2 regions of the Kitasatospora sp. NPDC088548 genome follow, and region 2 is predicted to be linked to the other one. Evidence: riboswitches for the same ligand, from Rfam matches in the RefSeq annotation. Region 2 holds a riboswitch; the other holds the start of a gene.

The links. Region 2 has a riboswitch for ZMP and ZTP ahead of ACIP82_RS02625 (bifunctional 5,10-methylenetetrahydrofolate dehydrogenase/5,10-methenyltetrahydrofolate cyclohydrolase). Riboswitches for the same ligand answer to the same signal wherever they lie in the genome.
Region 1: another riboswitch for ZMP and ZTP. It lies ahead of ACIP82_RS00445 (glycine hydroxymethyltransferase); the one in region 2 lies ahead of ACIP82_RS02625 (bifunctional 5,10-methylenetetrahydrofolate dehydrogenase/5,10-methenyltetrahydrofolate cyclohydrolase).

Annotation. Positions count from the first base shown of each region.
Region 1 is NZ_JBIVMI010000001.1:92,083-101,848, reverse strand. It holds gene ACIP82_RS00460 (ABC transporter permease) at 1-568, opposite strand, end outside; gene ACIP82_RS00455 (ABC transporter substrate-binding protein) at 690-2,447, opposite strand; gene ACIP82_RS00450 (ABC transporter permease) at 2,540-3,553, opposite strand; ZMP/ZTP riboswitch at 3,859-3,954, shown strand; gene ACIP82_RS00445 (glycine hydroxymethyltransferase) at 3,984-5,456, shown strand; gene ACIP82_RS00440 (aldehyde dehydrogenase family protein) at 5,507-6,934, opposite strand; gene ACIP82_RS00435 (DUF6624 domain-containing protein) at 7,185-7,691, opposite strand; gene ACIP82_RS00430 (class I SAM-dependent methyltransferase) at 8,098-9,099, shown strand; gene ACIP82_RS00425 (hypothetical protein) at 9,189-9,386, opposite strand; gene ACIP82_RS00420 (hypothetical protein) at 9,383-9,667, opposite strand; gene ACIP82_RS00415 (ATP-binding protein) at 9,664-9,766, opposite strand, start outside.
Region 2 is NZ_JBIVMI010000001.1:575,042-584,807, forward strand. It holds gene ACIP82_RS02610 (TetR/AcrR family transcriptional regulator) at 97-714, opposite strand; gene ACIP82_RS02615 (DUF1453 domain-containing protein) at 786-1,262, shown strand; gene ACIP82_RS02620 (Imm10 family immunity protein) at 1,334-1,744, shown strand; gene ACIP82_RS02625 (bifunctional 5,10-methylenetetrahydrofolate dehydrogenase/5,10-methenyltetrahydrofolate cyclohydrolase) at 2,039-2,872, opposite strand; ZMP/ZTP riboswitch at 2,921-3,006, opposite strand; partial or broken gene ACIP82_RS02630 (YciI family protein) at 3,094-3,348, shown strand; gene ACIP82_RS02635 (SDR family NAD(P)-dependent oxidoreductase) at 3,708-4,460, shown strand; gene lanL (class IV lanthionine synthetase LanL) at 4,988-7,606, opposite strand; gene ACIP82_RS02645 (SflA family class IV lanthipeptide) at 7,744-7,911, opposite strand; gene ACIP82_RS02650 (ABC transporter permease) at 8,058-9,107, opposite strand; gene ACIP82_RS02655 (sugar ABC transporter ATP-binding protein) at 9,104-9,766, opposite strand, start outside.

The DNA.
Region 1 (9,766 bases), 480 kb from region 2:
GGTCCTTCGCCGGCGGGGTGTAGGAGGGCAGTGGCAGCAGGCCGGTCGAGTAGACCAGCGCCCACTGGGCGACGTACCCGAGGAAGTAGATCTGCACGCTCGCGCCGACCAGGGTGAAGCCGGAGAGCAGCCGGTCGGTGCGGGTGCCGTGGCGCAGCGCGGAGACGAAGCCGGTGCCGAGACCGAGCACCATCAGGACGACGAGTGCGCCGGCGGTGAGCGAGAAGGTGACCGGCAGGTGGTCGGCCAGCGCCTCGGTGACGGGCTGGTGGAGCCGGTAGGAGTAGCCGAGGCACGGCGCGTCGCAGTGGATGACGGAGCCGTCGACATCGCTGATGTCCCGTCCGGCGACCACCCCGGCCAGGTAGTCGGTGTACTGGGTCAGCAGCGGCTGGTCCAGTCCCATGCTCTGGCGGACCGCCGCGACCTGGCCGGTGTCGCAGCGCGGGCCGCAGGCGGCGCGGGCCGGGTCGGCGGGGGCGGCGTAGAAGAGGGCGAAGGCGGCGGCGGAGACCGCGACCAGCACGGCGAGGGCCTGGAGGGTCCGCCGCAGGGCGAAGGAGAGCATGGCCGGTCCGGGGTCGAGGAGGAGGGAAACAGAGGGGGCAGGGGAGACGACGGAGACAGGGAGCGGGGAGGGGCCCCGCCCCGGCCCCCGCGCGGACGGCGGGGGCCGGGGCGGGCGAGGCTCAGGACTTCAGGTAGAGCCAGGCCAGGCTGACCGACCCGTAGATCGGGTGGATGAACGCCCCGCCGATGTTGCTGCCGCGCAGCTGGTTCATGTTGGGGTAGGCGAAGGGCAGCACCGGCAGGTCCTTCATCACGGTCTGCTCCAGCGCGTACAGCTCCTTGGCCTTCTGCCGGGGCTCGCCGATCTGGTTGATCCGGTCGATCTCCTTGTCCACCTCGGCGTTGTGGTACCGGGCGGCGTTGAGGTCGCTGTTGGCGCGGCCGTCGAAGGAGAACGGGATCAGCGTGGACGGGGTCGGCCAGTCCACCGAACTGGTCTCCTCGAACAGGTCGTACGGGGAGTCGGCGCGGTGTGCCTCGTCCAGCAGGGCCTTCGGGTCGACCGGCTTGGGCACGATGGTGATGCCGGCCTTGCCGAAGCCCTCGACCAGCACCTGGGCGACCCGCTGCCCGGTGGGCGTGTTGGCGTACGCGTAGGTCAGGCCGGCCGGCGGCTGCTTGGCCTCGGAGAGGGCCTGCTTGGCGGCCTCCGGGTCGCCCTCCGGCTTGGCCGGGTACAGGTCGTAGGTCTGCCAGTCGACCAGCGCGGGCGAGCTGAGCGTGCTGGCCAGCTCGCCGATCCGGGTGCCGCCCTGGACCTGGCGGGCCTGCTGGCGAGGGTAGGCGAGGTGGAGGGCCTTGCGGACCGCGACGTCCGGCACCCGCTCGTTGTTGATCATCAGCTGGGTGACGAAGGCGCCCTGGCGGCCGGAGACGACCAGTTCCTTCGCCTTCGGGTCGGTGTCGACGGTCTGGTACAGCTCGGGGGAGAGCTGGGTGGCGACCGTGGTGGCGTCGGCGCCGCCGTCGCGGCCGGAGAGGATCTCCTGGTTGAGGTTGAGCGCCTCCTTGCCGAAGGTGAAGACGAACTTCTCCGGGTACTGGTTGCGGATCGGGTCGGTCTCCGCCTTCCAGTGCGGGTTGCGCTCCAGCACCAGCCGGGTGTTCTGGACGTGCTCGGCGATCCGGTACGGGCCGCTGGCGAACGGCAGCCGGTCGTAGTCCGTACCGGTGTCCTTGTCCTTGCGCACCGGCGAGGAGGAGGACTGCGCGGCCATGTACGGGACGTCGGCCTGCGGCTGCGGGAAGTGGAAGACGACGGTGCGCTCGTCCGGGGTCTCGATCGCGGCGAGGTCGCCGTCCTGCGGGCCGGAGTACTTCTTGCGGGCGTCCTCGTAGCTGGCCTCGCCGGTCAGCCACTGCGGCCAGTACGGCGGGCCGACCTCGTAGCCCTTGCCGAAGCTGCGCTCGATGCCGTACCTGACCTGCTGGGAGGTGATCGGCTGGCCGTCCTCCCAGGCCAGGCCCTCCTTGAGCTTGTACGTCCAGGTGCGGCCGCCGTCGGCGGAGGTGCCGGTGTCGGTGGCGAGGTCGCCGACCAGCCTGGCCTTGCCGTCCACCACCTGGTACTGGGTCAGCTGGCGGCCCCAGAGCAGCGAGGTGTTGTAGGTGGCGCCCGCGTACACCTTCTGCGGGTCGAGGTGGCGGAAGTCGGTGGTGTTGTAGACGTTCACCGTGCCGCCCTGGCGGGCACCGGGGACGGCGGGGGCCGGGCCGGCGCTCTCCTTCTCGGTGCCGAGCGCGGCGGTCAGCGGGGAGGCGTCCTTGGCGGCCGGACCGCCGGCGGCGGCACCGGAGCCCGCGCCCGCCCCGGCCGAGCAGGAGGTCGCCAGCAGCGCGGTGGCGACGACGGCGAGGGACGGTTTGATCCAGCGCATGGCGAATCTCTCCTTGCCCCGGTGGCCGGGGCTGGTAGGTGACATGAGGAGCGGCGGGAAGAAGAAGACGGAGAAGGCCGGCGGGCCGGGTCTCAGCGGGCGGCGCGCGGATCCAGGGCGTCCCGGACGGCGTCCCCGAGCAGGTTGAAGGCCAGCACGAAGAGCAGCAGCGCCACGCCCGGGAAGAACATGTAGGTCGGGTCGGCCTGGAAGACCTCGGAGCCGCGGGCGATCATCCGGCCCCAGTCCGGGATCGGCTCGGTGATGCCGACACCGAGGAACGAGAGCACCGCCTCGGAGGCGACGAAGGTCGGCACCGCCATCGTGGCGTGCACCAGAAGCTGCGCCCGGACATTCGGCAGGAGTTCGCGGACGACGATATGGAATCCGCCGGCGCCGAGCGCCCGGGCGGACTGCACGAAATCCCTTTCCCGAAGCGACCGGACGGAGGCGCGCAGGGAAAGCGCGAGCGGAATCCAGCCGAACGCGGAGAAGACCAGGATCAGCACCAGGAACTGCATCCACTCCGGTTCCGCGGTGCCGGGATCGACCAGCCGGGACTGGATGATCGGGCTGAGCGCGAGCAGCAGGAGCAGGGTGGGGAAGGCCAGCAGCACATGGGAGAGGAAGCCGAAGAGCCGGTCGGTGACCCCGCCCAGGTAGCCCACGGCGACGCCGACCAGCACCCCGAGGGTGGTGGTGATGACCGCCGAGGCGAAGGCGATCAGCAGCGAGGTGCGGATGCCGTACAGCAGCTGGGTGAACACGTCCCGGCCGAGGCCCGGCTCCAGGCCGAACCAGAAGTCGCCGGAGATACCGCCGTTGGGCAGCATCGGCAGCCCGCCGTCGCTGAGCAGGCCGGGCGTGTTCTGGCCGTAGTGCTCGACCGGGTTCTTGCCGTACAGGGCGGCGATCAGCGGCGCGGCGAGCGCGAGCAGCAGGAAGAGCAGGACGACGGCGAGGGCGGCGGCGCCGACCCGGTCGCGGCGGATCCGGCGCAGCGCAGCGCGCAGCGGGCGGTCCTGCGGAGCGGGGGGCCGGGCCCGCGGCGCGTCCGGGGCGCCCGGAGCGTCGGGCGTGCCTGCGACTGTCTCGACCACTGCCATGAGAGGCGTACTCCCCGAATTCTCCGCCGCCCCGTGGGTGAGGGTGCGCTGGTGTGCATTTCCGGACCGGCCTACGGGGGTTTCCCGGCGGCCTGCCGAACGCCATCAGATCGGACACCACCGGACTTCCGCAAATCATTCCCGGCGGAACTCCGGGGCAATGTTTCGGGAATTGTGACGGCTTCATTCCGCTGCAATACTGCCGTTGCACTAGAACGCCCGTAAGGGGGCAAACCGGGCGATGTGCAGGGTGTCGTCCCGCATTCTGAGATCTCCGCCACACCCGCTGGGGCGTTGATACGATCCCAGGGAGCCGCGACTGGCGCGCACGGATGGAATCGACCATCGGGAAGCGGCTCCGTGCCGACGCACGTCAGTTGCCGAGCGCCTGGGCCGTCCGTACTCGTCCGCCTGCCACGAGGAGACCGCCTTGGCCACCCCTGCCACCCCCGCGACGCCGCACACCACCGCGAGCGCCGCCGCCAACACCGCGTTCCGCAGCGCCCTCGACGTCGTCCGCGACGTGGAGCCGCGGATCGCCGCCGCGATCGGCCAGGAGATCGAGGACCAGCGCGCCTCGCTCAAGCTGATCGCCAGCGAGAACTACGCCTCCCCGGCCGTCCTGCTCGCCATGGGCAACTGGCTCAGCGACAAGTACGCCGAGGGCACCGCCGGCCGCCGCTTCTACGCCGGCTGCCGCAACGTCGACACCGTCGAGACGATCGCCGCCGAGCACGCCCGCGCGCTCTTCGGCGCCGACCACGCCTACGTCCAGCCGCACTCCGGCATCGACGCCAACCTGACCGCCTTCTGGGCGGTGCTCTCCCAGCGGATCGAGAGCCCGGCCCTCCGGCGGGCCGACGTCCGCAACGTCAACGACCTCACCGAGCAGGACTGGGCCGAACTCCGCCACGAGCTCGGCAACCAGCGGATGCTCGGCATGTCCCTGGACACCGGCGGCCACCTCACCCACGGCTTCCGCCCCAACATCTCGGGCAAGATGTTCGAGCAGCGCAGCTACGGCACCGACCCGGCCACCGGCCTGATCGACTACGACGCGCTGCGCGCCACCGCCCGGGAGTTCCGCCCGCTGATCCTGGTGGCCGGCTACTCGGCGTACCCGCGGCTGGTGAACTTCCGGACGATGCGCGAGATCGCGGACGAGGTCGGCGCGACCCTGATGGTCGACATGGCGCACTTCGCCGGGCTGGTCGCCGGCAAGGTGCTCACCGGTGACTTCGACCCCGTCCCGCACGCCCACATCGTCACCACCACCACCCACAAGTCGCTGCGCGGCCCGCGCGGCGGCATGGTCCTCTGCACCTCCGAGCTGGCCGAGCACGTCGACCGCGGCTGCCCGCTGGTGCTCGGCGGCCCGCTGTCGCACGTGATGGCCGCCAAGGCGGTCGCCTTCGCCGAGGCCCGCCGCCCGGAGTTCCAGCTGTACGCCCGCCGGGTGGTGGACAACGCCCACGCCCTCGCCGAGGGCCTGCTGCGCCGTGGCGGCAAGCTGGTCACCGGCGGCACCGACAACCACCTCGTCCTCGCGGACGTCTCCGGCTACGGCCTGACGGGCCGTCAGGCCGAGGCGGCGCTGCTGGACTCGGGCATCGTCACCAACCGCAACTCCGTCCCGCAGGACCCGAACGGCGCCTGGTACACCTCGGGCGTCCGGCTCGGCACACCCGCGCTCACCACCCGGGGTCTGGGCGTCGCCGAGATGGACGAGATCGCCGGCCTGATCGACACCGTGCTGCGCGGCACCACCCCGGCCGTCGGCCGCACCGGCGCCTCCTCCAAGGCCCAGTACACCCTGGACGAGTCGCTGCGCGACGGCGTCGCCAAGCGCGCCGCCGATCTGCTCGCCGGCTTCCCGCTCTACCCGGGCGTCGACCTGTCCTGATGGGCGCGCGGGGGGTGCGGGCCCGGCCGGGCCCGCACCCCACAAATCGGCTAGTACTGAAGCGACTTGTACTGCAGGAACTCCTCCAGCCCGTGTCGCCCCAGCTCCCGGCCGAGCCCCGAGTTCTTGTAACCGCCGAACGGCGCCAGCGGGTTGAAGCGCCCGCCGTTGAGGTCCACCTGCCCGGTGTCCAGGCGGCGGGCGAACGCGGCAGCGGTGTCGGTGTCCGCGGCCCAGACGCCGCCGGCCAGTCCGTACTCGGTGCCGTTGGCCAGTTCGGCGGCGTGCTCCTCGTCACGGTAGGCGAGCACGGCCAGTACCGGGCCGAACACCTCCTCCTGGGCGACCGTCATGTCGGCGGTCACATCGGCGAGTACCGTCGGCCGGACGTAGAAGCCGGTGGCCAGGCCCTCGGGGGCGTCGGCGCCGCCCGCGACGAGCCGGGCGCCCTCGGCGAGCGCGCCGGTGATGTAGCCGCGCACCCGCTCCCGCTGGCGGGCGTTGACCACCGGCCCGATCCGGGTCTGCGGGTCCGCCGGGTCGCCCGGGGTGTACTTGGCGGCGGCCCGCTCGGCGATCGCCACCGCCTCCTCGTACTGGTCCTGGTGGACCAGCAGCCTGGTCCACGCGCTGCACGTCTGGCCGGAGTTGGCGAAGACGTTGGCCACGTTGACGTTGACCGCCCGGGTGAGGTCGGCGCCGGGCAGCACCACATTGGCGGACTTGCCGCCCAACTCCAGTGCCACCCGCTTGATTCCGCGCCCCGCGGTCTCGGCGACCGCCCGGCCGACGGCGGTCGACCCGGTGAACGAGACCACGTCCACGCCCGGGTGCCCGGCGAGCGCCGCCCCCGCGACCGCGCCGGTGCCGGTCACCAGGTTGAACACCCCCGCCGGGAAGCCCGCCCCGTGGACGAGCCGCGCGAACAGCCGGGCCACCAGCGGGGTGTCCTCGGCCGGCTTGAGCACCACCGGACAGCCGGCGGCCAGCGCGGGGACGACCTTGGCCACGATCTGGTGCAGCGGGTAGTTCCACGGCGTGATCGCCGCGACCACGCCGGCCGGTTCGGCGAGCACCACGGAGTTGCCGATCCGCTCCTCGAACGGGTACTCCGCGAGCAGCGTGAGGTAGGAGCCGGTGACGGCCAGCGGCAGCCCGGCGTGCACGGCGGTGGCGAAGCCGACCGGCGCGCCCAGCTCGGCGACCACCGTCTCGGCGATCTCCTCCTGCGCGGCGGCCAGGCCGTCCCGCAGCCGGGTCAGCGGCGCCAGCCGCTCCTCACGGGTGGTGGCGGCCCAGGCCCGGGCCGCCCGTCGGGCCGCGGCGACGGCGGCGTCCACATCGGCCGCGCCGCCGGCCGGGACGGCGGCGAGCGGCTGCTCGGTCGCCGGGTTCAGCACCGGGATCGACCCGGCGTCGAGGGAGGGCCGCCAGGCGCCGTCGATGTACTGGTCGCCGTACTCCGCGTACTGCTGCACCGGTTGGGTCCTCTCGTCTTCTCGGCCGCTCGATGGGCGGCGCTGGTCAGGTGCCAGTCAAGGCGGACCGGGTGCGTCGGCGCAAGAGTCGATCATGTGACCGACCGGCGTGCGGGCGGTGTTCGCACGCCGGCCGGGCGCCGTTCGTACCGTGGCCGGGCAGGGTTCGCACCCGGACCGGCCGCGGTGGTGTCCTCCCTGGTCGGGCCAGGTGTCGGCGCGGCCGTCGGGGGCGCCCCCGGCCGGGTGCTCAGCGCGGTGCGAACCGCGCGGTGTACTCCTCGAACGGCTCGATCCCGACCTCCGCGCGCCGCTCGTCCAGCCGCTCCGGGTCCTCGCACGGCCAGGGCACCGGCCGGCCGTCCGCCACCGCGCCGATCTGGGTGCCGTACCGCTGCTCGCGGCCCTCGTTGACGGCCAGCCGGTCGGCCAGGAAGGCGAGGTCCCGCGCGCTCGCCGCGCCGGCCGCGACCGCCTCCGTCATCAGCGCCACGGCCCGCCGCTGCACGTCGAGCTGGCGGTCCGCGTGCTGTGCGACCAGCCAGGCGGCGCGGGCGGCGTCCGTGCCGACCAGCGGTTCGGACGGCCAGCCGTGCTCCGTCATGATCTCGTTCAGCCGGTCGCCGTGCCGGGCGGTCAGCCGCCGCCAGACCGCCTGCTCGGCGAGGTCCGGGCTGTTGGCGAGGTGGGCGGCGCCCTGGTCCTCGGCCGCCATCCGCAGCAACTCCTCGGCCAGTGCCCGCTCCGGTGCCTTCATCCGCTCCGCTCCCAGCTCTCCGGGCCCCTTCCGGCGGGGCCGCCCGCCACCACCGTAGGCGCGGCCGGCGCGACGAAGATCGTTCCCGTTGATGGTGACAGCCCGGGCACCGGGGCGGCAGGATGGAGGAACCGGTCCCGCCGGATGATGCGTTCACCACGCGGCCATGAAGTGGCGAGTTGCGAAACTCTTCTGTCCGAAACCTCCTCACGGCTGATCAGTCGGCGGTAGATTGCAGCGAACTCGGGCGCGCGGGAATACCGTTGGCAACCGGTCCGAGCGGTGTGCCCGTGTCGGGCCGGAGGCTGCCCCGGACGGCCGGCGGGGAGAGCCTCCCCGCCGACCCGTGGATCCGCGTCAGAGAGATCGTTCGCAAGGGTCGTCCGTACCGCGTAAGGAGCATCCCGTGACCGACGCCGCGTTGACCGCCGAGCAGCAACGGCCCGCAGAGCCGGCCTCGCTCAATGACGTGCCCGGCTGGTTCTGGGAGCACGACCGGCACCTCTTCGAGTGGTTCCTGAACCGGCAGGAGAAGGCCGGGGTCACCGGTGACCTGCTGGAGATGGGTGCCTACCTGGGGCGCAGCGCGATCGTGATCGGCTCGCACCTCCAGCCCGGGGAGGCCTTCACGGTCTGCGACCTGTTCGACTCGGACGCCCCGGACGACGAGAACGCGGCCGAGATGGACGCGTCCTACCGGAAGACGCTGACCCGCTCCGCGTTCGAGAACAACTACCTCGCCTTCCACGACCGGCTGCCGGAGATCATCCAGGCGCCCACCTCGACCCTGGCCGGCGGCCGCATCCCGGCCGGGGCGTTCCGCTTCATCCACATCGACGCCTCGCACCTGTACGAGCACGTGGTCGGCGACCTCCAGGTGGCCCGGACGGCGCTCCGGTCGGACGGCGTGGTGGTCCTGGACGACTACCGCTCGCAGCACACCCCGGGGGTCGCCGCCGCCACCTGGGAGGCGGTGTTCAACCACGGCCTCAAGCCGATCGTGCTGACCGAGGGCAAGTTCTACGGCACCTGGGGCGACCCTGAGCCGGCCCAGCGCGACCTGCTGGACCGGATCGGCCTCGCCAAGGGCTGCGAGCTCGCCAACGAGGCGCTGAACGGGCAGCGGGTGCTGCGGATCTTCGGCACCTCGGAGGGCATCGGGCCGGTCCCGGCCTCCCGCCACCACGACCGGCTGGCCGCCGAGGCCGCCCGCCGCGAGGCCGAGCGGACCGCCGACGAGGCCCGCCGCGAGCTGCGGCGCGAGCAGGAGCAGGCGGCCAGGGACCTCGCCGACCGCCGGGCCCGCGCCGCCGAGCGCCGCCGCCCGGCCAACGTGGCCAAGCGCGTCGCGGGTGACCTGCTCCCGCCGGTGGTCACCTCCGTGATCCGCCGCGCCCGCCAGGGCTGACGGCCGGGCTTCAGTACCTGCCGTTTCGCACACAGCCGCGTGGCCCACCCGGGCCGCGCGGCTGTTGCGCGTTCCTGCCCGCCGATCGGTCAGTGGGGTCCGTTGGCGATGCTGTCCCGCAGCCGCTGCCTGATCCGTTCCGAGGCCTCGGGCAGCCACTGAGCCAGTTCGGCTTCGAAGCGGCGGCGTTCGGCACGCAGGAGGCGGGCGAGCGGCGACCGTGAGCAGTGGAGGAACCACCGGTTGCCCGGTTCGTGGCGGAGCCAGGAGTGCACGCGGCGGATCACCGGTCAACTCCCGGGACGGTCCAGCGGATGCGCAGGTGGTGGGCGCTTTCGGGGAGGATCACCGGCAGGGACAACGGGCCGGTGTGGTCGAGGTGTTCGACGATGAACCGTTCGGCGCTGGGGCCGGTGAGGTAGCGCTCGAACCACTCCCACTGGGGTCTGCCGAGGGGGCGGAACTGGAGGGAGAACCAGAGCGAGGAGAGGGCTTTGGGGAGGAGGAAGTAGGTCGTCGGCGGCATGATGCCGGTGATCTCGGCGGTGACCAGGCGGTTGTCCCTCACGCGGCACTCTCCTCGGAGCCGGCCGCGGACTCCGGGGTGATCTCAGCCCAGATGATCTTTCCCACGTGTTCGCGCGGGCAGCAACCCCACTGCTGGGAG
Region 2 (9,766 bases):
ACGATGCCCGCACGATTCTTCGCGCAGCGGTCCGAAGCGGCCCTGGCCGTGCCACCCACCCCCCGGACCGGGCATGCCGAGCTCACCGCCCGGAGGTCAGCTGCCCGCTTTGAGCGCGTCCAGGTGCCGCCGCACCACCTGCTGGAGCAGCTCCGGCGGGTAACGGTCCGGTCGTAGCGTCGCCTGCATCGTGAGTCCGTCGAGGAGGGCGGCCAGTCGCGTGCTCTCCAGTTCGATGTCCAGGCCGCCCGGCAGCCCGCCGGCGCGCCGGGCTTCGTACAGCACGCGGGACAGCAGGGCGTGCATGCCGTCCTGCATCTCGGCCGCACAGGGCCGGAGTTCGGGGCGGGTGTGTGCCGCGGCGGTGAAGGCGAGCCAGAGTGCGACCTCCTGGCGGCGGACCTCGTCCAGGGGAAGGAACTCGGCCAGGAGTTCCTCCGTCACGGCCCGCCGGTCGGTGGCGCCGTCGGGGGCGAGAAGCCGCTCGGCGTGCGCGCGGACGCGGTCGCCGATGCGCTGACCGAGCTCGCGCATCGTGAAGGTCATCAACTCCTCGTGGTCGGCGAAGTAGTGGCGGACCGAGCCGATGGCGAGTCCGGCTTCGTCGGCGACGTTGCGCAGCGACGCGTGTTCCAGCCCGTGCCGGGCGGCCACGGACAGGACGGCCTGCGCCACTGATCTGCGGCGGGCGACGGGATCGACGATCTTGGGCACATTGCCGTTATAGCACGGTCGGGCTAACATCTTTTTAGCTCGACCCTGCCATAAAGATGGGTGGTACGTGCGTGAACCCCTGGCTGCTCACCGCGATCGTCGCGGTGGTCGTGACCGCGGTCGTGATCAAACGGCTGACCGGCGAACCGGTCAACGCGAGGGACCTCTTCGCGGCCCCGGTGATCCTGACCGGGATCGGCATCCTGTCCCTGACCAAGGCGAAGGACCTGACCGGCACCGACCTCATCTGGGTCATCACCGGCAGCGCCCTCGGTGCGGTACTCGGCGCACTCCGCGGGGCCACCGTCCAACTCCTCGAAAGGGAAGGCGTCCTGTGGCAGCGCTACACCGGCCGGACCTTCCTCGCCGTGATCAGCACCCTGGCGGTCACGGCCGGCTTCGGCGCCCTGGCGGCGAAGCTGGGCATGCACGAGAACGCACGCCCCGTCCAGCTCTCCATCGGGGTGAGCTTCCTCGGCGAGTCCCTGATGATCGGCCACCGCGGCCTGACCTCCGGCATCCCCTTCGCCCCGGCGCGCCCCCGCTGACCCGTTGCCACGCCCCGTACCCGTCCAACCCTCCGCCCGACCTCGATGAGCGCCCCTGATAGAACCGTGCCATGACCTATCGGTTCACCGCCCGGGCCGCCGCTGCGGATACGGACCCCGACAGCTACTTCGCCGAGGCCGGCCTCGCCGAGCACGCGGACGGCAGCGGCTTCATCCTGCTGTTCATGTCCGGCGAAGAAGAGCCGGACGAGCAGGACATCGCCCTGGGATTCGACACCCACTGCCTGGTCACGGCCGATCAGGGGACCGCGTACGGATGTGTGCGCGAAGTCGTGCTGACCGGGAACGTCCTCCGGGTGAGCCTGGACCCCTCGGACCTGGCGGCCCTGGGGCTGGACGACCCCGAGATCGAGGCCACCATCGAGGCGCCGGCCGAGGACCTCGCCCGGTTCCGCGAGGTCCTCCCGGAGGTCCTGGCCTACGGACGGGCCGACGCCCTGCCCATTCGCGTCGTCGTCTGACGGCCATACCCACCCTCGCCCCCGTCCGCCCTTACCGAAGCCGGTCGCTCTGCGGGTCGAAAACGAGTGGAACGGCGAGAACGACTACACCACCCGCCCCGGTAACCGGGGACGATGCCGCGGCCGCGCATCGGGCCCCGGCACGATGCTGGTGGAATTCGAACTCTGTCGTTTCGCCCCGTCTCTGGTCAGGCGGGGCGAAGCACTTCGAGGCGGCTGGTGCGGGTGCGGGCCCGGGGTGTGTCGGTGAGCCAGGGCTCTCGTGGGCGACGGCCCGGCCCACGAGAGCCCACGTCAACTCGTCCCGAGCTGACGTGACGCCGCCTCCAGCGTCTGGGCAAGGAGCACGGCGATGGTCATGGGGCCGACACCTCCGGGGACGGGGGTGATCAGACTTGCCCGGTTCCTGGCGGTCTCGAAGTCCACGTCCCCGACGTTGCCCGGGTTGTATCCCGCATCAATCACCACCGCACCGGGCTTGATGTCCGCGCCGGTAATGAAACGCGGCCGTCCAACCGCGGCGAGCAGGATGTCGGCCTCCCGAACGATCGCGGACAGATTGGTGGTACGCGAGTGACAGTACGTCACCGTGGCATCGCGTCCCAACAGGAGCATGCCTGCGGGCTTGCCCAGGATCGCGCTGCGTCCTACCACGACCGCGTGCTTCCCGGCGAGGTCCACGTCGTACTCCTCCAGCAGACGCATGATTCCTCCGGGGGTGCAGGACACGAAGCCCGGAAGGCCGAAGCCCATCGCCGCGAAGGAATGCATGGTCACCCCGTCGACGTCCTTGTCCGGAGCGATCGCTTCGAAGGCGGCGCGTTCGTCGATGTGTGCACCCACGGGGTGTTGCAGCAGGATGCCGTGCACGCCGGCGTCCTGGGAGAGGTCGGTGACGGCTTCGATCAGGCCGCTGGTGCTGATCGAGGCGGGCAGGGCCACGTGCCGTGGCGTGATGCCCGACTTCTCGCACCGGGCTCGCTTCATTCGGACGTAGGTCACCGAAGCCGGATCTTCTCCGACCAACACGGTAGCCAGGCACGGGGCGGTCCCGGTGCGTCGGCGGAGGTCTGCGGCAGCCGCGGTGCTGCTCTCGATGATGCGGCGGGCAAGACCGGTGCCGTCCATCAGGCGAGCTGTCTCTGTCCAAGCCACGTGCCACTCCTGAGCCTCACGGTGAGTCGCCCAGGCGCACGGCATCGACAGAGTGCCAGGCCGCTCCCCGGTGGTACTCCACCTCAGCGCCAGTCACGGCCCGGCCCTCACTTTAGCGGACAGGGCCCGGCGTTCGAGGTCGTCACGAGCAGGACCGTCAACGGTTGAGGCTGCCGAGCGGCCGTCGCCATGAAATCCGCTCGACCTGGTTACCTCGTTCAAGAGAGCCTACGGGCACGGAGTTCCTCGTCCACCACCGCGATCGGCCCGGCTCCGAGGGGCTGCGCGAGGAACTGCTGGAAGAGCACTGGGCCTACATGGACCGGTACGCGACGGAGATGATCGCCCGCGGCCCGACCCTTTCCAGCGACGGCGGCACGCCCACCGGCAGCGTGCACATCGTCGACCTGCCGGATTCCGCCGCCGCCCGCGCGTTCGCCTTCGACGAGAGGAGGAGCAGCCGGCCACCAGGACCGCCGCGGTGAACGCCGCGGCGGCGCGGAGGCGACTGCGTCTGCTGGACGCCATGGGTTCCCCTCGGGTGCTCGTGCTCGCCCCTGCTCGGGTGGCGCACGGCTGCTCGGCTGCCGCGCGCCTGCTCGGGGCCGCGCGGCACGACGGACCGGGACGCTCCCACGATCCGCTCCCCGGACGGGAACCTCAACCGGGGTCGGTTGTTCGGCCGCCGCACGCTGTGGTCGCTGGTCAAGCGGGCCCCGGGAATCGCCGATGACGAGAACGGAATCCCTCGGGGAAGGAGCGCTTCCCCGTATGTCAGCTCACCCTTTCCGACACGGAGGACAACCTCATGGGTTCGTTTGATCTGACCGGGCGCGTGGCCCTGGTGACCGGCGCGACCAGCGGCATCGGTGCCGCCACCGCGGCGCTGCTGGCGCAGCGGGGAGCGCATGTACTGGTCGCCGGCCGCGACGGCTCCCGCGGCGAGTCCGTGGTCGCCGCCATCCGCGCCGGCGGCGGCAGCGCCGACTTCGTCGCCGCCGATCTGCGCGAGGCGCGGCTGGTGCGGCAACTGGCCCGGCAAGCCGTGGACCTGGGCGGCGGCCGGGTCGACATCCTGGTGAACAACGCGGGCGTCTACCCGTTCGGGCCCACCGAGAAGGCGACGGAGAGCGAGGTCGACACCGTCTACGCGCTGAATGTGAAGGCGCCGTTCCACCTGGTGGCGGAACTCGCGCCGGCGATGGCCGAACGGGGCCACGGTGCGATCGTCAATGTGAGCACCATGGTCGCCGCGTACGGGGCCGCGGGCATGGCCCTGTACGGGTCGAGCAAGGCGGCCGTCGAACTGCTGACCAAGGCGTGGGCCGCGGAGTACGGCCCGCGCGGGGTGCGGGTCAACGCCGTCCGCCCCGGGCCGGTGCGCACCGAGGGCACGGTCGGCATGGGCGAGGAGCTCGGCGCCCTGGCCTCCCAGGCCCCGGCCGGCCGACCGGCCGAACCGGAGGAGATCGCCGAAGCGATCGCCTACCTGGCCAGCGACGCGGCGAGCTTCGTCCACGGCGCCGTACTGCCCGTGGACGGCGGCCGCACGGCCGTCTGACTCCCCCCGGCCTGCCGGGCGGCTCCCCGGCCGTACGACACCGGCTCGGAGGCGTCCGGCAGGACACCGCGTCACCGGCCCCATCGTTGACGGACACGTACCGGGCGTTCTCGGCACCGGCTGGGCAGGCGCCACAGTCCCTCGCACTCACCGTCCGCAGCAGCTGCCGACGGGAACCCTGCCCCCCCGCCCCGGCCCCGGCCCCGTGGTCATCGGTGGAGCTCGTCTCCCGCACGATCCGCCGGCCCGCTTCAGCCACAAGCCCAGCAAGGCCGAGCGGGTCGGCTGCAACCGTCGGAGCCGGTGGTCATCGGCGCGCCCGGCTGTCTGCTCACCCCGTGCCTGCTGCGGCAGCGGAATGCGCTTCGCAGCAGCGCCGCGTTCCTCGCTGCTCGTTCAGGCCACGGCCGAGGCCGGCTCGGGGCGGTCGGCCGACGGACCAGGAAGTCGGACCCGCCGACTTCCCACTCCGAGCCACGCGGCGCTGACCTGGGCAACCGCGACGGTCTTGCCGCCGTGGTCGCGGATCAGCTCTGGAGCAGCATGCCGAGCCTCGGGCCGCCGCGGCGGTGCAGGCGGCGCAGGAAGGAGAGCACCCCGGCGGTGCCGACGGCCCAGGCTGCGGACTCGGTGGTGGGGTTGCCGCCGGGGAAGACCGGAGAGCCCACCGGACCGCCGCCGCGGGTCAGGATCAAGCCGGCGATCTCCTCGGCGGCGTGCCAGTGCTGTTCGTCCCCGGTGGTCAGGGCCAGGTCGATCAGGAGTTCCCCGACGCCCGCGAGGCCGCAGCACTGGACGACCAGGCCCATCCTCGGGGCGAGCGCGCGGCAGGCGGCCGCCGCGTCGGTGGCCAGGGTGACGTACCCGTCCTCGCCGTAGTGGCGGCCCGCCTGGACGAGCACCGTGCCGATGCCGGCCAGGCCCCGGCACCAGGAGCCGTAGCGGCGGATGGCCCCGGGGCGGGCGGCGGCTTCGACGAGGCGCGGGATGTCGTCGGCGAGGGCGTCGACGATGCGGCGCGCGGCGGCCTCGGGCCCGGCGTCAGGCAGGGCGCCGGACGGGGCATCGGACAGGGCATCGGGCAGGGCATCGGGCAGGGCGAGGAGGAAGTGGGCGAGGCCGGCCCGGCCGTGTGCGAAGCCCTCGGCGAGTGCCGCGGTGCCGGGGTTGGGCGTCTCCCGGGGCCCGGCGGGAGGGCCGGTGACCAGACGGTGGGCACACGCCGCCGCCACCGCGAGGTGCCGCTCCGCCTCCCCGGCGCGGCCGGCCGCGCGCGCCCGTTCGGCCAGCAGCAGCCGGCCGGTGCCGATGCCGGCCGCTCCGGCGGTCTGGTCCGTCGGGCAGCCGTCGGCCGGGTGCCATTCCACGAAGGCCGGCGGAGCGGTACCCAGCAGATCGGCCGCGTGGGCGAGAAAGAGGTCGACGCCCGTCCGGCCTTCGTAGAGAGCGGGGTTGAGACGGCCGAGTGCCGGGTGGGCGGCCGTCCAGCGCGCCAGCGAGGCGGCGGCGGCGCGGGCGTCCGGGCGCTCGGCGTGCTGCAGCAGTTCGAGGCCGAGGCCGGCGCCGCCGTCGTAGAACGAGAGCAGGACGCGCGGCTCCCCGCCCCGGGGGTCGGCGGCGACCAGCTCGCGGGCCATCCGCACGCAGTCGGTGACCGTGTGGTCGACGAGGTCGCCGAGCAGCCCGGCGGTGACGCGGGGCGGGCGGACCGAGGCGCGGACGGGCAGCCTCCCGCCGCCCCGCAGCGCCGCCGCGGCGGCCGTGCGCTCCTCCGCGTCGAAGCTCAGCAGGCCCACCACCAGTGCGGCCGCCGGATGGTGGGGATCGGAGAGCACGCCGGTGAGGCAGGCCAGGGTGCGGTCGCGGTTGGTCGCGTGGTCCGGGTCGATCACGACCGGGTCGAGACCGGTGAGCGCGTAGTGCAGCGTCGTCCCCAACGCGTAGTAGTCGTCGGCGGGTTGGGCGTCCAGCGCGCCGGGCAGCCCGTAGCCCGGGGTCGCCCCGCCGGGGCGCTCGCCGTCGAGGGCGCTGACCCCGAAGTCCACCAGCGAACACCCGCCCGACGCGTCCGGCACGACGTTCGCGGGCTTCAGGTCGCACATCACCACGCCGTGCGCGTGCACCGCGTCCAGCACCCGCACCAGGCCGCGCGCCAGCGACCACCAGTCACGCCCGCGGCCGTCCCCGCCGCCGGTGGAAGCGTCGTACGGACCGGATTCGAGCACGTCCCGGCGCAGGTCGCGCGGCCCGCAGCCGCTGCTCACCAGGTACTCGTCCGTGCCGTGCCGGAAGTAGTCGACCAGTTGCGGCACCCCGGGCACACCCGCCAGCGCGGCCAGCACCCGGCGCTCGTGCCGGAGGCGGCCACGCGCGTCGATGCCGGCGGCGTCCTCGGCCACGAAGGCCCGCGCCTGCTTGACCACCAGCTCCCGCCCGGTGGCGGCCTCGACCGCGCGGTACACATGGCCGTTCGGCGAGCGGGTGATCCCGGCGGTGATCCGGTAGCGGCCGTCGCCGACCCGGGTGGTCGCCGGCCGAGCGGCGGGGTACGGGGCGAACGGGTCGCTCACCCACGGTGGTTGGCGGTACCTGGCCTCGGCCAGGCCGGGAAACGTCCGCCCGTCCGGGCCGGCCATGGTGAGCGCCGAGTCGTCGGCGGCGACCCGGAACAGGCCGTAGCGGTAGTAGACCGGAGCGTCCGCCCGCACCTGCCGGTCGCTGACCACCCTCGGCCCGTCCCAGCCGGCCAGCGCGTTCGCCAACTCCGTTCCGAGCGAGACCACTTCACCCTCGGGCGGGTACACCGTGACCGCCTTGCCGACGGCGGCCGCGGCGCGCAGCCCGGAGTTCAGCTCGCGCAGCACGGCGACGCCGGCGGCGAACTTGGCGTCGCAGGTGCGGCGGAGCAGGACCGGGAGCACCAGGTCGAGCAGCCGGGGGAACTGGTCGGGGCGGGCCGAGACATGCAGCTTCCAGCCGTGGGCGAGCACCGGCATGTCCGGGTCGTGCAGGTACAACCAGTCGTCATCGCAATGCAGTTGACGCCGCACGCCGGGCTCGGACGCCACCAGGGCCGCGATCCGTTCCCGCAGGGCCTCGGCCGTACCCGGGTCCGGCTGTGCGCCCGCCGGTGCTGTTGACGGCACTCGTCCTCCACTCCCCCCGGTCCGGCCCGGCGCGCTCCGCACACCGCGCGGGTGACCGCCGCACGGTCGCCCGCGCGGCGGTCACCCGGTGGCCCCGGTGTCCCCGGTGTCCCCGGTGGCCATGTGCGCGGCGAAGGTCAGGAGTTCACCGCACAGTCGAACCGTGTCGGAACGTAGGTGACGAACGGGTCGGCGAGACACGCCGCCGGAGCGAGGTCCGCGTCGAACTCGTCCTCGAACGCGATCACCTCGTCGTCGATGTCCAGCAGGCCGGCGTCGCGGATGTCCAGTACCAGTGCACTCATGGGTGGTTCCTCCCATTCACCTTGGCTGATCCCTTGCGGAGCGCCCATGCTAGCCATCCCCATGGGTGCGCAATAGAGATGTGACAACGCGACGTTGGCGCCTCACGGCAGTGAATTTCCAAGCAGGGCCCGCGTGGTCCGTGCGGTCACCTCGTTGTGCGGCGGCCCGCCCGGGAGATCAGCAGGGCGGCGATCAGGGCGAGGCCGTTGAAGACGTCCGGCACCCAGGAGGGCGCGCCCATCATCGTCAGACCCGAGATACCGATGCCCAGCGTCAGGACCGCCAGGACGGTGCCGCCGACGTTGAGATGGCCGCGCGGGGAGACCACCGCGCCGAGGAAGACGGCGGCGATCGAGCCCAGCATCACCGCCGAGCCGCCGTCGGGGCCGGCCGACTGGAGGCGGGCGGTGTTCAGCACCCCGGCCACCGCGGCGACGAACGCGCCGGTCATCAGCCCGGCCGTGACATACCGCGAGGTCCGGATGCCGACCAGTTCGGCGGCCTCCCGGCCCGTCCCGCTGGCGCGCATCCGCCGGCCGAACGGGGTGCGGGAGATCAGATAGCCGAGCAGACCGGCGATCGCGGCGGCGTACAGCACCATCAGCGGGATGCCCGCGACGGTGGAGGCCACCGCGTCGTTGAAGCCGTTCGGGATGGACTTGTAGAGCGTCAGCCCGCCCGTGACCAGCTGGGCGAAGCCGGTGAGCAGCGTGGTCACGGCCAGGGTGGCGATGAAGGAGTTGATCCGCCCGCGCACGATCAGCAGCGCGTTGAGCGCCCCGGCGGCCAGGCCGGAGGCGAGGCCGAGGCCGACCGCCGGGAGGGTGGACCAGCCCTGGCCGTACGCCCAGGCGGTGAGGACGCCGCTCATGGTCATCACGGCGCCGATCGAGATGTCGATCTCGCCGACGGTCGCCGAGATCATCGCCGAGATGCCGACGACCACGGTGACGGACTGGGCGTAGAGGATCGCCCGGGCGTTGGTGCCGGTGTCGAACTGGCCGTGCCGGGCGATCGAGAAGAAGACCACGAAGGCGAGCAGCAGCCCGGCCAGCGACCACTGGGCCGCCAGCCGCAGGGCGGTCCTGGACCGGACGGACGGGGCGGACGGGCCGGAAGGGCCGGAAGGGGCAGAAGGGGCAGAAGGGGCGGACGAAGTAGACGGGGCGGACGAGGCAGCGGCCTGCGCGCTCATGCGGCGGTGCCTTTCTGGGCTGCGGAGCCGGCGGCGGGAGCACCGGCCGAGGCGGTGATGGCGTGGAAGAGCTCGGCGCGCCCGGTGCCGGCCATCGGGACGGTGGCGGTGACCCGGCCCCGGTCCAGGACGACGACCCGGTCGGCGAGGTCCATCAGCTCGTCCAGGTCGGAGGTGGCGAGCAGCACGGCGACGCCGTCCTCGCTGAGCCGCCGCACGACCCGGGCGATGCCCTCCCGGGCGCCGATGTCGATGCCCTGGCTCGGCTCGTCGAGGACCAGGACGCGGGGCGCGAGCCGGACGGCGCGGGCGAGCGCGACCTTCTGCTGGTTGCCGCCGCTCAGCGAGCGGACGTCGGCCTCGGGGTCGCCGGGGCGGATGTCGAACTCCTCGATCAGCCGCCGCGCCTCGGCACGCTCCCGGGCGCCGCTGACGGCCCAGCGCCCGCTGACCGGGCGCAGGTCGCCGAGGGTGAGGTTCTCCCGGACGGTGAGGTCGAGGATCACGCCCTGGAGGTGGCGGTTCTGCGGCACGCTGACGATCCCGGCGGCGATCGCGTCGGCGGCCGAGCGGAAGGTCCGGGGTCGCCCGTCGACCTCGACCGCGCCGCCGGCGGGGCGCTGGGAGCCCCCGACGATCCGGGCGAGTTCGCTGCGCCC